Regions from separate parts of the Vibrio sp. 2134-1 genome, predicted to be linked through region 2. Evidence: predicted binding sites of a transcription regulator. Region 2 holds the regulator's gene; the other holds the start of a gene.
What was found. Region 2 encodes MetJ, which represses methionine synthesis genes. Its sites were predicted from a motif close to TTAGACNTNTANANGTCTAA; they were not measured.
Positions count from the first base shown of each region.

Region 1: metA (homoserine O-acetyltransferase MetA) is a predicted target of MetJ. The motif match lies at 2,386-2,405, and genes of this name have one in related genera.

Region 1 is NZ_JAWOUS010000001.1:271,606-275,393, forward strand. It holds gene R7R78_RS01265 (phosphate/phosphite/phosphonate ABC transporter substrate-binding protein) at 1-244, opposite strand, end outside; gene pilW (type IV pilus biogenesis/stability protein PilW) at 512-1,237, opposite strand; gene metA (homoserine O-acetyltransferase MetA) at 1,417-2,358, opposite strand; gene R7R78_RS01280 (DUF6559 family protein) at 2,699-3,085, shown strand; gene R7R78_RS01285 (DMT family transporter) at 3,209-3,544, shown strand.
Region 2 is NZ_JAWOUS010000023.1:46,140-49,927, reverse strand. It holds gene R7R78_RS20485 (malic enzyme-like NAD(P)-binding protein) at 1-935, shown strand, start outside; gene metJ (met regulon transcriptional regulator MetJ) at 1,048-1,368, opposite strand; gene R7R78_RS20475 (O-succinylhomoserine (thiol)-lyase) at 1,594-2,754, shown strand; gene R7R78_RS20470 (bifunctional aspartate kinase/homoserine dehydrogenase II) at 2,770-3,788, shown strand, end outside.

The DNA.
Region 1 (3,788 bases), on a different contig from region 2:
CATTTTCAAGCGCAACCGCGAGCTGACGATAATTTTTAAATACCTTTACCGCCCCTTTTGCGTAACCATATTCAGTCATATTTTCAGTTACATACTGAGTAAGGGGCGTCGCTTTTTTGATTTTGCTTTGGGCTTTATTGGACACAATGCCAAATGTGAATGTTTTCTCAATATTTTCTTGTGCACTGACGACAAAAGGTGAACTCAGCAAAGTGAGTAATAACAGAGTGCAGGCAGGTTTCATCCGGCTTCAACTTCCTTCTGGTGCATGTCAGTAATATTTAGTATTTATCAATGTGCCGAAATCAATCTTAAAAACAGTATGATGTACAAATTTCGTTGTGTGCGCACTTTTTATAATGTGACTTGGTCACTTATTCCGTTCAAATAGTACCGAATTTGACGTTTATGTACAGGATGAATGTATCACCGTGAGTCTGAATTCACTGGATTCTTGGTCAAGCGCTGTATTGGCTGTGAGCTAATGCGCCTTATGTATCGCTATTTTGTACTAAGAAAATTTTTCCAATTGTTTTTGATACTTTTTCTCGAGAGCTTCATTGCCTGCTGCACGTTCAAGTTGAATCATGAGTTGCAAAGAGGGCTTCTTCACGCCATACATTTGATTGAATCTCATTAATCGAATTCTAGCTTCAGTATAATCACCGCTATCAATTTCTATTTTAGCGAGTTGCAAAATCGATTTTGGTCTATGGGGATCATGATCGATAGCTCTAGTAAAGTAGTATCTCGCTTTGTCTTTATCTTGTGATTTTAGCGCACAAAAAGCTGCATTCTCATAGCTTGCTGGAATAAGGTAGTAATAAGGCTGCTCAATGGCTCGATTAAACATCTGATCGGCTTTTTCGAAGTCACCTCGCTTGCAAAGAAAAGTACCGTAGTTATTGAGCACATTTCCGTTTTTAGTGTGTTGGCGTAGAGAGCGTTTATACATCTGTTCGGCTTTAATATCTTCACCAACCGTTTCGTAGTAGTGAGCCATAGATAATTGCGCGCGATAGTATTGAGGTGCGTGGTTTAAGGCTTGTTGTAAGTTATCATGCGCGCGAATCATGTTACCGCCGTCTAAATAACCTAAGCCAAGTGCGATACGTGATTCTGCCATTGCCACAGGATCGGCTTTAACGACAGGGCTTCCATCTTCTTTCACCGTCACGCAACCCACGAGTGCAAACTGAGACAATAATATTAGTGCACCGAGCTTTGCTGTTTTCATTCTTTATCCCTACATCCCTGAATCTTTCTGCATGATATGAATTACTTAGCAAAAACCTATTGAGGAAAAAACACTATGCGATCAGGTTTGCAAACTGTTATGAAAAAGCCGCCATATGGCGGCTTGGTTCACATATTACATTTCGGTAATGATGAGTGCTTTGTTTGCTTATTTTGAAGCTAATCGTCTTTAGTGAAAGCATCTTCACTGAAGTGATCGAGGTCGTACGGTGTTTGCTGATAAACACAGTAGTTCAGCCAGTTTAAAAAGAGGAGGTGCCCATGGCTTCTCCAGCTTGCAATTGGTGGGTTATCTGGGTTGTTGTTTGGGTAATAGTTGACAGGAATAGCGGGCTCCATACCTTCGCTTAAATCTCGGATATATTCATTATGTAAGGTGTGGGAATCATACTCAGGGTGTCCTGTGACAAAGACATTGCGTTTGTCTTTTGTGGTGGCCAAGTACACACCTGCGACATCCGATGTCGCTAAAATGTCTAAGTCAGTATGCTCTTCTAGAAAGTGAGGCGAAAAATCTGCGTAACGCGAGTGAGGAGCCAAAAACGTGTCATCAAATCCGCGTAAGATAGGGTGAAACTGATGATGGATTTGATGGTGATACACGCCTGAAAGTTTTTCTTTACGCGTTTTTTTAGGTAGATCGTAGAGTAGCTTTAACCCTGCTTGCGCAGCCCAGCAAACATAAAGAGTGGATGTCACATGATCTTTTGCCCACTCCATGATGGTTTTGAGATGATCCCAATAAATGACATCTTCAAATTGCACCAAACCTAATGGAGCCCCAGTAATGATCATGCCATCGAAGTTTTTATCTCGCACCATTTCAAATTGGCGATAAAACGTGTCTAAATGTTCAGTTGGCGTATTTTTACTCGGGCGGTTATCAATGCGCAGTAATTCGACGTTAACCTGTAGTGGGCTGTTTGAGAGTAGACGCAGAAACTGAGTTTCAGTCTCTATTTTTTTTGGCATCAGATTAAGGATCAGCACTCTTAAAGGACGTATTTCCTGACTCGCTGCACGCGTTTCACTCATCACGAAGATGTTTTCTGTCCTTAATACATCGGTAGCTGGTAATTGATCTGGAATTCTAATTGGCACGACTTTCTCTCCCTAAGTATAGTCAATATAGACGTCTATACTTCTAAAGCTAACTTAATTAAGTTTAGATGTCGATACGAAATCCGACTTTTCAATCTACTCTTTACATTATGGTAAACCGTACTCGGGGTTGTCACACAATTGTGACTAAAGCAGAGTTTCTGATGAGATAGGTTTGAAACGCAGTGTGTACTATTTGCTGGTAATTATGCGATCACGTTAATATGTGAAGGTGACTTCGTAGTAAGGAAGTCTCAAATTAATGAGCCATACTAAAAACAATCAGCTCACCATTTTGCATTAATGTGCATATTTGGAAACATCGTCAGTGGAGGACATTATGTTCGGTATTTTCAAGAGAAAGACAAAGATTCAGAGCATCGCTCAAGAAGTTCCTTGCGTGCTACTGCATTCGTTTGGTGATAAAGACATTTATACGCCGGAAGAGATTGATCAAGCTCTTCAAAAGCTGGGTTATGATAAGAGCAAGGATATCAGTCATTATCAGTATGCGTATGGAATGTTTGCCGATGAAGCCTCTTACGAGCTCCTAGAACTAACGGATGAGCTAGGTAATTATGGTCATTTCCAACGTGAAGTAGGTAAGATGCTACTCAATACACCTGAGCCGATTGATATGCATATCTACTTTGAAATTTCTCGTCAGCACCAAAACGTCAGCCTTTCACCTGGTCATCAAAAAGTAAGCGAAAGTGATGGTGTGTAAACATCGTTAGTGGTATTCCATCGTGAGATGAGTTGGGTATAATGCGCGGCCTAATTATCCGGACATGTTGTCGGTTACATTTCTGTTGAGCGTTAATGCCTTATGTTCAAAATGCTTGTCTCTATGCCACCAATGTTGGCGCTGTCGATCGCGATTGTATGTGAAGTGATTGCCACTTCTTATATTCCCAAAACAGAGCAATTTACGAAAGTAATGCCGAGCACAGTCGTTTTGATTGGTTACGGCATCGCTTTCTTCTTGCTTTCCGTCACAGTGCAAACAATGCCTGTTGGGGTTGTTTATGCCATATGGAGTGGTGCTGGGATCGTTTTGGTTGCGACGGTTGGTTACTTTGTTTACGGACAGCGTCTAGACTTACCAGCCCTAGTTGGTATTGGGTTTATCATCGCTGGTGTGTTGATCGTAAATTTATTATCCAAAACTGTAGGGCACGAATAACGCCACTCTACTTGTTAAGTGAATAAGAAGCCGCTGCGAGAAATTGCTGCGGCTTTTTAGTGCAAATTCAATCGCTAATGGCGAGTATTGATATGACGTCTTATTGTTGTATTCATAACAGTCGCATTATGTGATTGAAAAATAGACATTATTTAGCGCATTGAAAATACAAAGTTATGTTTCTTCAAACTTTAGGAAAGGGCAGTAGATAAATCACTCCGATAGATGTTAACGTGGCGACTCA
Region 2 (3,788 bases):
ACTCTATTGATATTGAAGTTAAGCACCGCACGATCGATGAATTTGTTGATACTGTTGCGAGCATTGCAGACACTTTTGGCGGTATTAACCTTGAAGATATTAAAGCACCAGACTGTTTTGAGATTGAAAAACGTTTGATTGAGCGTTGTGATGTACCAGTATTCCACGATGATCAACATGGTACTGCTATTGTAACGGCAGCGGGTATGCTGAATGCAATCGAACTTCAAGGTAAGAAACTTGAAGATTCAACAATTGTTTGTCTTGGCGCTGGCGCTGCCGCTGTAGCGTGTATGGAGCTTCTGATCAAATGCGGCGCAATGCGCGAAAAAATCTACATGCTAGATCGCAAAGGTGTGATTCACACTCGTCGTGATGATCTTAATGAATATAAGCAGCTATTTGCGAACAATACAGATAAGCGCACACTAGAAGACGTGATTGAAGGTGCAGATCTGTTCCTAGGTGTATCTGGTCCAAACCTATTGCCAGCGGAAGCGTTGAAGTTGATGGCAGATAAGCCAATCGTATTCGCATGTTCTAACCCGGATCCTGAAATCAAGCCGGAACTTGCTCACGCAGTTCGTGATGACTTGATCATGGGTACTGGCCGTAGTGATTATCCTAACCAAGTTAACAACGTATTGTGTTTCCCATTCATTTTCCGCGGTGCTCTTGATGTGCGTGCAAGTGAAATCAATGATGAAATGAAACTTGCAGCCGTTGAGGCGATTCGTGAGCTAGCAAAAGAGCCTGTACCTGAAGCCGTATTGAAGGCTGCAGGTGTTGATAAGCTAGAGTTTGGTGCGGACTATATTATTCCAAAACCAATGGATTCACGTTTGCTACCACGTGTTGCAAAAGCGGTTGCTCAGGCGGCGGTTAATTCAGGTGTAGCTCGTATCGAGATGCCTGAAAACTACATGGCAGAGTAATATATCTTTCAGATGTGATACACAAAAATGGGACGCTATTGCGTCCCATTTTTTATGTCATTCATTTGGCTCGAGGCAAGAGTTATTACCTGAAACCTCTTATCAGGCTTTTTTATTCTTCGTCGAATGACTCAAATTCGATGCCCATTTCCGTCATCAGCGCTTTTACTTCTGTTGGAATATCATCAGGACGGTCTTTACGAAGGTCTTCATCTGTCGGAAGTGGCTGACCTGTGTACGCGTGCAAAAATGCCTCGCATAGCAATTCGCTATTGGTTGCATGGCGTAAGTTATTGATCTGACGGCGAGTACGCTCATCAGTTAGCACCTTTAAAACTTTTAGCGGGATAGAGACGGTAATTTTTTTTACTTGTTCGCTTTTTTTGCCGTGCTCTGCATATGGGCTAATGTATTCGCCATTCCAGTCAGCCATTGCACACCTTCATTTATGTAATCGGTTAAAAATAATTTAGGTGCTGATTTTAGCTGCATTTACCGCCATAAGCAAAGACATATAGACGTCTAGAAGTGTTGACGTCTCATTTTTTGACGAGTAAAGTGAACATAACAGCAAAGGAAGCGTGTTGATCACTTTATGTTACTCATTAGATATAGCGCATTCCTATTTAGAAGTCATTACCCGTGAAAGGATACACCCATGAGCACTCGCAAACCTGCGACCATTGCAGTACGCACTGGTATTGAATCAGACAGCCAATATCATGCTGTCGTTCCACCTATTTATCTTTCCACTAACTATGGTTTTCCTGCTTTTGGTGAAGTGCCCAAGTATGATTACACACGATCTGGTAATCCAAATCGCGGACTGTTGGAAAGTGCGCTATCTGAACTCGAGTCTGGAAAAGGAGCGGTTGTTACTAACTGCGGTACGTCGGCATTAAATTTATGGGTTTCCGCTTTTCTCGGCCCAGATGATCTCATTATTGCTCCTCACGATTGTTATGGTGGTACCTATCGTCTTTTTAATACCCGAGCTAACAAAGGCGATTTTAAGGTTCAGTTTGTCGATCAATCAGACGAACAGGCTTTAGATGCTGCATTGGCACAAAAACCAAAACTCATTTTGCTAGAAACTCCGTCAAATCCTCTGGTTCGCGTAGTGGATATTGCAGCTACTTGTGAAAAAGCGAAACAAGTCGGCGCGTTAGTTGCGGTGGACAATACCTTTTTGACACCCGTGTACCAAAAACCTTTAGAGCTAGGTGCGGATTTTGTTATCCACTCCACAACAAAATACATCAACGGTCATTCGGACGTAATTGGTGGGGTAATCATCACCAACACAGAAGCGCATGCAGAAGAGCTTGCATGGTGGGGCAATTGTATTGGTGCAACGGGTACACCATTCGATAGTTACATGACACTGCGAGGTATTCGTACGCTTGGTGCTCGTATGAGAGTACATGAAGAGAGCTCACAGCAGGTACTGGCTTACCTACAGAAACAAGCGTTAGTTAAAACTATCTATCATCCAAGCCTGCCGGAACATCCAGGTCATGACATCGCTAAAAAGCAGCAAACGGGCTTTGGCTCTATGTTGAGTTTTGAGTTTTCTGGTTCGTTTGAACAGTTAAAGGTGTTTGTGAAAGAGCTCCAACTGTTTTCATTAGCAGAGTCATTAGGTGGTGTAGAAAGTTTGATTTGCCACCCAGCATCCATGACGCACCGTGCAATGGGTGAGGAGGCGCTGGCGGAGGCTGGGGTCTCTCATCAACTATTGCGTTTGTCTGTCGGTTTGGAAGATGCACAAGACCTCATCACAGATTTAGAACAAGCGTTCGCTAAAGCTACCCAGTAATAGGAGACGATAACAATGACTGTACAACGTCAGCTGCATAAGTTTGGTGGCAGTAGCTTAGCAAACCCAGAATGCTACTTACGCGTTGTGGGTATTCTCAAGGAGTATTCGACAGAAAATGATCTTGTGGTCGTCTCTGCTGCAGGAAAAACCACTAATCGCTTGATTGAGTTTTTGGAAGGGTTAAATAAAGATGGCCGAATTGCGCATGAAGCGCTTCAAAGCTTGAGACAGTTCCAAACTGAGCTAATAGAAAGCTTGTTGGAGAGTGAAGCAAAAGAAGAGCTGTTAGCTTTATTACATGATGAGTTCAGTACTCTCTCGGAGCTGACTGCACCACTCACTAATGCGCAAAAAGCTGCGGTACTGGGACACGGAGAAGTATGGTCTGCTCGCCTATTGGCCGCGTTATTATCTCAACGTTCTATCCCTGCGGTTGCACAAGATGCACGAGCGTTTTTACGTGCAGAAGCGGGAACTCAACCAGAGGTTGATCGCGCTCGTTCATACCCTTTAATTAAAGAGATCCTCGCGCAGCATAACCATAAACGTGTGGTAATTACTGGCTTTATGGCTCAGAACGAGGCAGGAGAAACCATTCTACTTGGTCGTAACGGCTCTGACTATTCTGCAACGGTCATAGGCGCGCTTGCTGAAGTCAGTACTGTCACGATTTGGAGTGATGTTGCTGGTGTTTATAGTGCCGATCCACGTTTGGTGTCTGACGCTTGTTTATTACCGTTACTTCGATTGGATGAAGCCAGTGAACTTGCTCGCTTAGCTGCCCCAGTGCTACACAGTCGTACGCTTCAGCCTGTGGCGCAAAGTACCATGGACCTTAATCTCAAGTGTAGCTATCTGCCAGAGTCGGGTTCTACTCGTATTGAGCGTGTATTGGCATCTGGTCGTGGCGCTAAAATTATTACTTCACTGGATGATGTTTTATTGGTGCAGTTGTCTTTCATGCATGGGCACGACTTCGAAAAAACACAGAGTGATGTATTACAAGCGTTGCAGCGCGCGCAATTAGAGCC